2 regions of the Hafnia sp. CBA7124 genome follow, and region 1 is predicted to be linked to the other one. Evidence: predicted binding sites of a transcription regulator. Region 1 holds the regulator's gene; the other holds the start of a gene.
What was found. Region 1 encodes sigma-54, which starts transcription at its own class of promoters, with help from an activator protein. Its sites were predicted from a motif close to GTTGGCACANNTTTCGCTNT; they were not measured.
Positions count from the first base shown of each region.

Region 1 (4,405 bases):
GTCAGCTCTGATGATGAAGTCACTCTTTATGGGTCAAACTTCACCTCCCATGGTCTGAAGATGCGCGGGAACATGCGGGAAAAATCCGCAAGGCTGATTGACAAGGTAAAAACCTATTATGAAATTCAAAACAAACAACAAAATCCTTAGCCTTATCATTGCCGGTTCATTGATCGCAGCCAGCGCCCCTGTGCTGGCGCTGACCGGGGATACCGAGCAACCGATTCATATTGACTCGGCTCAGCAGTCTTTGGATATGCAAGGCAACACCGTGACGTTTACCGGTGATGTGGTCGTGACCCAAGGCACTATCAAAATCAACGCCGATAAAGTTGTGGTGATCCGTCCTAACGGTGCTCAAGGCAAAGAAGTCGTTGAAGGTTACGGTAATCCCGTCACTTTCTATCAGATGCAAGACAACGGCAAACCGGTTAGCGGTCATGGACAGAAACTGCGTTATGAACTGGATAAAGACTTTGTCATCCTGACCGGCGACGCTTTCCTGAAACAGGTTGATAGCAGCATCAAAGGCGACAAAATCACCTATCTGGTCAAACAGCAGCAGATGGAAGCCTTTAGCGATAAAGGCAAGCGCGTAACCACGGTACTGATCCCATCCCAGTTGCAGGATAAGGGCGGCAAAGCGGCTCCGGCGGCAGCGCCAGCTAAATCACAACCGCAGAGCAAGCCTGCCGCACCGCAGGGTAAATCTCCGTTTAGTCAGTCCTCACAGACCAAGAGTAACTAATTCGTTATGGCAACTTTAATTGCTGAAAATCTGGCCAAGGCCTACAAAGGCCGCCGTGTGGTTGAAAACGTTAGCCTCACCGTTAACTCAGGCGAAATCGTAGGGCTGCTAGGGCCTAACGGCGCGGGTAAAACTACCACCTTTTATATGGTTGTTGGTATTGTGCCACGTGATGCGGGTCGCATTGAGATTGACGATGAAGACATCAGCCTGCTGCCGTTGCACGCACGTGCTCGTCGTGGGATCGGCTACCTGCCGCAAGAAGCCTCTATCTTTCGCCGCCTGAGTGTGTATAACAACCTTATGGCCGTGTTAGAGATTCGCGAAGATTTAACCAAAGAGCAGCGTGCCGATCGTGCCGATGAGCTTATGGAAGAGTTCCACATCGCTCATCTGCGTGACAATCTCGGACAATCGCTGTCTGGTGGTGAACGCCGTCGCGTTGAAATTGCACGTGCATTAGCCGCAAATCCTAAGTTCATCCTGTTAGATGAACCTTTTGCGGGCGTTGACCCAATCTCTGTTATTGATATTAAAAAAATTATCGAACACCTGCGCGACCGCGGTTTGGGCGTATTGATTACTGACCATAACGTGCGTGAAACGCTAGACGTTTGTGAACGTGCTTATATCGTGAACCAGGGCAACCTAATTGCTCATGGTACGCCATCTGAAATCTTGGCCGATGAGCAGGTTAAACGCGTCTATCTGGGTGAAGAATTCCGTCTGTAACGACGGCTATCTTGCGTCATATTTACCCTGTGCCATCTCGTGCAGGGTATACCGCACGGTGGTCTTCATGCGGCCGGACTCTTTTTAGTTTAGCAGGCACTCTGCTTACACCAATGGAAATGAGCTCGCGATTATGAAGCAAGGTTTGCAACTCAGGCTGAGTCAGCAGTTAGCGATGACTCCACAGCTGCAGCAGGCAATTCGCCTGTTGCAATTATCAACGCTAGAGCTTCAGCAAGAGATTCAACAAGCATTAGAAAGCAACCCGCTGCTTGAACAAGATGACACTCACGATGAAATCGAAACTTCAACGGAAGAAGTCAACGAAGAGCTGGATACCCGCGAACAGCTAGAGCAGCCGGATATGCCGGAAGAACTTCCTCTCGATGCCACATGGGACGAAATCTATACGGCTGGCACCCCATCAGGTACAGGAACCGACTACAGCGACGACGAGCTACCGATCTATCAGGGTGAGACCACCCAGACCCTGCAAGACTATCTGATGTGGCAAGTTGAACTCACCCCATTTAGTGATACCGATCTGGCTATTGCCACCGCCATCGTGGATGCCGTGGATGATACCGGCTACCTCACCTCCTCTCTCGACGATATTTTAGAGAGCATGGGCGATGAACACGTCATGATGGATGAAGTCGAAGCAGTACTTAAACGCGTACAGCGTTTCGACCCCGTCGGCGTTGCCGCCCGCGATCTGCGTGATTGCCTGCTGGTTCAGCTCTCACAGTTTACCGATGGAACGCCTTTCCTTATCGAAGCACGCCTCATTGTTGATAAGCATTTAGATCTCTTAGCGAATCACGATTTCCGTAATCTGATGCGTTCGACTAAGCTAAAAGAAGATGTCCTCAAAGCGGCGATGCAGCTGATCCAAACGCTCGATCCGCGCCCAGGGCTTTCTATCAATACCGGCGAATCCGACTACGTTATCCCAGACGTTTTGGTACACAAACATCAAGGACGCTGGGCAGTTGAATTAAATCAGGACAGCGTTCCACGCCTTAAAATTAATCAGCACTACGTCTCGCTCGGCGCACAAACCCGAAGCGATAGCGATACCCAGTTCATCCGCAGTAACCTGCAGGAAGCGAAGTGGCTGATTAAAAGCCTGGAAAGCCGTAATGAAACTCTACTGAAAGTGTCACGCTGTATAGTAGAACAGCAGCAGGCATTTTTTGATAATGGCGCTGAGTTCATGAAACCGATGGTGCTGGCCGATATCGCCCAGCAGGTCGAAATGCATGAATCCACCATCTCGCGTGTAACAACGCAGAAGTTTCTGCACAGCCCGCGAGGCATATTTGAACTGAAATATTTCTTCTCGAGTCACGTCAGCACCGAAGACGGCGGCGAAGCCTCCTCAACGGCAATCCGTGCTCTCGTGAAGAAACTCGTTGCGGCGGAGAATCCTGCCAAACCGTTAAGCGACAGCAAGCTAGCGACCTTGCTTGCCGATCAGGGTATTATGGTTGCCAGACGTACCGTTGCTAAATACCGAGAGTCTTTGTCCATCCCACCGTCAAACCAACGCAAACAATTGGTTTGACCATAACAGAGAAGGAAGACACTATGCAGCTCAACATTACCGGACATCATGTCGAAATTACCGAGGCTTTGCGCGAATTCGTCACCACTAAATTTGGCAAGCTAGAGCAATATTTTGACCGAATAAATCAGGTTTATGTGGTACTGAGCGTGGAGAAAATCCAGCACATTGCGGAAGCAACGGTACATATTAACGGCGGTGAGCTGCATGCTACCTCGGAGCAGCTAGATATGTATGCTGCGATTGATACTCTGGTTGATAAACTGGCGCGCCAGCTCAATAAACATAAAGACAAATTGAAACAACACTAGCGTTTAAATTGTTTAAACGCCTGCTGACTTCATCGGCCTGTTTCCTCCATGAAACGGGCCGATAAGCCATCATGGGGAGCATGAAAAATCAGCCCTTTGGTCTGATTTAAATGAAGAAGATGAGATGAGTAACGATTTAACTATGCCATTAACCTCCGTACTGAGTCCGGAGTGCACGCGCAATGCAGTTCACTGTTCCAGTAAGAAACGTGCTCTGGAAATCATCAGCGAACTCGCAGCTGCACAGCTGAACCTGCCACCACAGATCGTCTTTGATGCGATCCTAACGCGTGAGCGTATGGGGAGCACCGGCATTGGCAACGGCATTGCGATTCCTCACGGCAAGCTTGAGGAAGACACCCTGCGAGCCATTGCGGTTTTCATTCATCTAGAACAGCCGATAAGCTTTGACGCTATCGATAATCAGCCCGTCGACCTATTGTTTGCCTTGCTGGTTCCCGCTGACCAATGCAAAACCCACTTACAAACACTCGCTATTATGGCGCAGAAATTGGCCGATAAAGGTGTATGCCGCCAATTACGCAGCGCGCAAAGCGATGATGAGCTGTACAAAATCATTACAGAATAAAGCGTTAGCACGCTGTCAAAACAGTGGCAGTAAGTGCTGCGTCACGTTACATTGGATATAACAATGAGTGATAGACCTCCTTTTGGAGGTCAAATTTCCACAGACAGTCAAAAGGCTGTCCGAAATTAAGGGGAGTTGTGACATGGTGCTGATGATTGTCAGCGGCCGTTCCGGTTCAGGGAAATCCGTTGCGTTACGTGCGCTTGAAGACATGGGATTTTATTGTGTAGACAATCTTCCCGTTGAGCTCTTGCCGAATTTAGCTCGCTCTCTGGCCGATCGCGGAACCTCCGCCGCCGTCAGTATTGACGTGCGTAACATGCCAGAATCTCCAGAAGTTTTGGAAACAGCGATGGACAGTCTGCCTGACAGCTTCTCTCCACAGTTGCTGTTTCTAGATGCCGATCGTAATACGCTAATCCGCCGATACAGCGATACCCGTCGTCTGCACCCTCTCT
Region 1 is NZ_AP017469.1:3,811,795-3,816,199, forward strand. Features, by position in the region: gene lptC (LPS export ABC transporter periplasmic protein LptC) at 1-150, shown strand, start outside; gene lptA (lipopolysaccharide ABC transporter substrate-binding protein LptA) at 119-748, shown strand; gene lptB (LPS export ABC transporter ATP-binding protein) at 755-1,480, shown strand; gene rpoN (RNA polymerase factor sigma-54) at 1,614-3,047, shown strand; gene hpf (ribosome hibernation promoting factor) at 3,071-3,358, shown strand; gene ptsN (PTS IIA-like nitrogen regulatory protein PtsN) at 3,483-3,947, shown strand; gene rapZ (RNase adapter RapZ) at 4,090-4,405, shown strand, end outside.

Region 2 (4,405 bases), 680 kb from region 1:
CCTCTTCCATGATCCAAACATCGGCCTCTATCGCTCATGAAGGCGAACAGCAGATGAAAAACATGACCACCAAAATGCATGCCATTAAAACCAATGCGCAAAAGATGGGCGATATCATTAGCGTCATCGATAGCATTGCTTTCCAAACCAATATCTTAGCCCTGAATGCCGCCGTGGAGGCCGCTCGCGCAGGTGAAGCCGGTCGTGGGTTTGCCGTTGTCGCCAGCGAGGTGCGTAACCTTGCCCAACGCTCTGCGCAGTCAGCCAAAGAAATTAACAGCCTCATTTCTGAATCTGCTTACCAAATTCAAGAAGGTGCGGAACTGGCAGATAAAACGGGGTCAACAATCGCGGAAATGACCAGCGCTATCTCGAAGGCAAGCACGATGATGGACAGCATCTCTTACGCCTCTGAAGAACAAAGCCGCGGTGTCGAACAAATACGCGTAGCCATCACCCAGATGGATCAGGTGACTCAACAAAATGCGGCCTTGGTCGAGCAGGTCGCAACCACAGCTGCGAACGTTGAGGATCTGTCAGGAACCCTAACGCAGGCCGTCGCCGTCTTTCAAATTAAAGGTCAAACCACAACGCCGGTAAAAAACTCAGCGACAGCAAAAACAGCTGAAACGCTAGATGATGAAAACTGGATCTGATTTTTAGGTATAAAAAAAGGGCACCCAAAGGTGCCCTCATATCAGACTTAAACAATCGTTAAAGAAGATTAGTCTTCTTTAGGGCCACGAGCTGCGCGGCGACGGTCGTTTTCAGTCAGGTGACGTTTACGGATACGTACAGAAACCGGAGTCACTTCTACCAATTCGTCGTCATCGATGAATTCCAGAGCCTGTTCCAGAGACATTTTAATCGCAGGAACCAGAGTCGTTGCTTCATCAGTACCAGACGCACGCATGTTGGTCAGTTTTTTACCGGTCAAGCAGTTAACGGTCAGGTCGTTAGAACGAGTATGAATACCGATGATCTGGCCTTCATAAACTTCTGCACCGTGACCCAAGAACAGCTTACCGCGATCCTGCAGACCGAACAGAGCAAACGCAACCGCTTTACCCTGACCGTTAGAGATCAGCACGCCGTTCTGACGCTGGCCGATTTCGCCTGGACGTACATCGTCGTAATGGCTGAAGGTGGAGTACAGCAGACCAGTACCAGAAGTCATAGTCATGAATTCAGTACGGAAGCCGATCAGGCCACGCGCAGGGATGATGTAATCCAAACGGATACGACCCTTGCCATCTGGAACCATGTTTTTAACGTCGCCCTTGCGTTCACCCATGGCTTGCATGACTGAACCCTGGTGCTGCTCTTCGATATCCAGAGTTACGTTTTCAAACGGTTCTTGCATACGGCCATCAATCTTACGGTTGATAACCTTAGGACGAGATACTGCCAGCTCGAAACCTTCACGACGCATGTTTTCGATCAGAACCGACAGGTGAAGTTCACCACGGCCTGAAACGCGGAATGCGTCAGCATCTTCAGTTTCTTCAACGCGCAGAGCAACGTTGTGTACCAGTTCTTTCTGCAGACGCTCCAAGATCTGACGGGAGGTCACGTATTTACCTTCTTTACCGCAGAACGGAGAGGTGTTTACGCAGAAGTACATGGTTACAGTTGGTTCATCAACGCTCAGCGCAGGCAGAGCTTCAACATTACCCACTTCACAAATGGTGTCGGAAATGTTCAGTTCACCCAGACCGGTGATTGCGATGATGTCGCCAGCTTCAGCAACGTCAGCTTCGATACGCTCCAGACCCATGTGGGTCAGAACTTTACCGACTTTACCGTTACGAGTTTTGCCTTCGCTATCGATCAAAGTAACCTGTTGGTTAGGTTTGATTTTACCGCGTTTGATACGGCCGATACCGATAACGCCAACGTAGTTGTTGTAGTCCAGCTGAGAAATTTGCATCTGGAAAGGTGCATCAGCTTCAACTTGTGGCGGAGATACATGGTCAACAATCGCTTGATACAGCGGAGTCATGTCGTCGGCCATATCGTTATGGTCCAGACCCGCGATACCGTTCAACGCAGATGCGTAAACGATTGGGAAGTCCAGCTGCTCGTCGGTTGCGTCCAAGTTAACGAACAGGTCGAAGACCTGATCGACAACCCAGTCAGGACGTGCGCCCGGACGGTCAACTTTGTTGATAACCACAATTGGTTTCAGACCGTTAGCAAATGCTTTTTTGGTCACGAAACGGGTCTGCGGCATAGGGCCATCCATTGCGTCAACAACCAGCAGTACCGAGTCAACCATAGACATTACACGTTCAACTTCGCCACCGAAGTCAGCATGCCCCGGGGTATCCACGATGTTGATACGGTAGTCTTTCCAATTAATGGCGGTGTTTTTCGCGAGGATGGTAATCCCACGCTCTTTCTCCAAATCGTTGGAGTCCATTACGCGTTCAGTTGCTTCTTCACGTTCACCGAACGTGCCGGATTGTTGTAGCAACTTGTCAACCAGGGTAGTTTTCCCATGGTCAACGTGCGCAATAATGGCGATGTTACGCAGATTTTCGATCACAGCTTTGCCTCAGGCATTAGAAATAGCGCGCTATTGTACACGTAATAAGCGAGGGACTAAACAAGATCACAAGCATCTCTTATAAACAACCGTAAAAAGGTGAGTTTGTGATCCTATTCACGATGCCAAACGGCGCGGGAATGAACAATTTGCACTGGAATGGTGCATATGAAATCTTACACTGCACCATTCTGGTGCGGAATTCGATTCTGGTGCATAGTCTCCTATCACCAGATACGCCAATTATGCGCTTTCCGAGCGATTTGTAAAGTTGGCATGGTTTTAGCTTGTATAAATTTATGGTGAAAAAACCATTTATATATACAGATTCGTTCCACGACGACCTTAGGCAACCGGGAGTAGAGTATGTCCGCTGAACACGTATTAACAATGCTGAATGAGCATGAAGTCAAATTCGTAGACCTGCGTTTTACTGATACGAAAGGTAAAGAACAGCACGTTACGATCCCTGCTCATCAAGTCAATGCCGACTTCTTTGAAGAAGGTAAAATGTTTGACGGCTCCTCTATCGGCGGCTGGAAAGGTATCAACGAATCCGACATGGTGCTGATGCCAGATGCAAGCACTGCGGTTCTGGATCCGTTCTTTGAAGAACCGACTCTGATTATCCGTTGCGACATTCTTGAGCCAGGCACCATGCAGGGCTATGACCGCGACCCACGCTCCATCTCTAAGCGTGCAGAAGATTACCTGCGCTCTTCAGGCATCGCAGACACCGTTCTGTTTGGGCCTGAACCAGAATTCTTCCTGTTCGATGACATTCGTTTCGGCAGCAGCATTCGTGGCTCCCACGTTGCCATTGACGATATCGAAGGCGCATGGAACTCCAGCACCAAATACGAAGGCGGTAACAAAGGCCATCGTCCAGCGGTGAAAGGCGGCTATTTCCCAGTTCCTCCTGTCGATTCTTCACAGGACATCCGCTCGACCATGTGTCTGACCATGGAAGACATGGGTTTAGTGGTTGAAGCTCATCACCATGAAGTTGCAACCGCCGGTCAGAACGAAGTGGCAACCCGCTTCAATACCATGACCAAAAAAGCTGACGAAATTCAGATTTACAAATACGTGGTTCACAACGTGGCTCACGCATTCGGCAAAACCGCGACCTTCATGCCAAAACCAATGTTTGGCGATAACGGTTCTGGTATGCACTGCCATATGTCCCTGTCTAAGAACGGAACTAACCTGTTCGCAGGCGACAAATACGCAGGCCTGTCTGAAATGGCGCTGTACTACATTGGCGGCGTAATCAAACATGCTAAAGCGATCAACGCGCTGGCAAACCCAACCACCAACTCCTACAAGCGTTTGGTTCCAGGCTACGAAGCACCAGTTATGCTGGCTTACTCTGCCCGTAACCGTTCTGCCTCTATCCGTATTCCAGTGATCGCCAGCCCGAAAGGACGCCGTATTGAAGTTCGCTTCCCAGATCCAGCGGCTAACCCATACCTGTGCTTCGCGGCACTGCTGATGGCAGGCTTGGACGGTATTGTGAACAAAATCCATCCTGGCGATGCGATGGATAAAAACCTGTACGATCTGCCTCCAGAAGAAGCGAAAGAGATCCCAACCGTTGCGGGCTCTCTGGACGAAGCGCTGGCCTGTCTGGATGCTGACCGTGAATTCTTGACCCGCGGTGGCGTGTTCACCAATGACGCGATCGATGCTTACATCAAACTGCGTCAGGAAGAGATGGAACGTGTTCGCATGACGCCGCATCCTGTTGAGTTTGAACTGTACTACAGCGTCTAAAACCGGCGTCTAAAACACGCTCATGTGCTTGGCACGTCTTATGGCGTGCCGCAAAAAGATTCAAATTGGTTCGTCGATTTT
Region 2 is NZ_AP017469.1:4,496,724-4,501,128, forward strand. Features, by position in the region: gene CPY98_RS20410 (methyl-accepting chemotaxis protein) at 1-656, shown strand, start outside; gene typA (ribosome-dependent GTPase TypA) at 725-2,548, opposite strand; gene glnA (glutamate--ammonia ligase) at 2,915-4,324, shown strand.
Region 2: glnA (glutamate--ammonia ligase) is a predicted target of sigma-54. The motif match lies at 2,819-2,838, and genes of this name have one in related genera.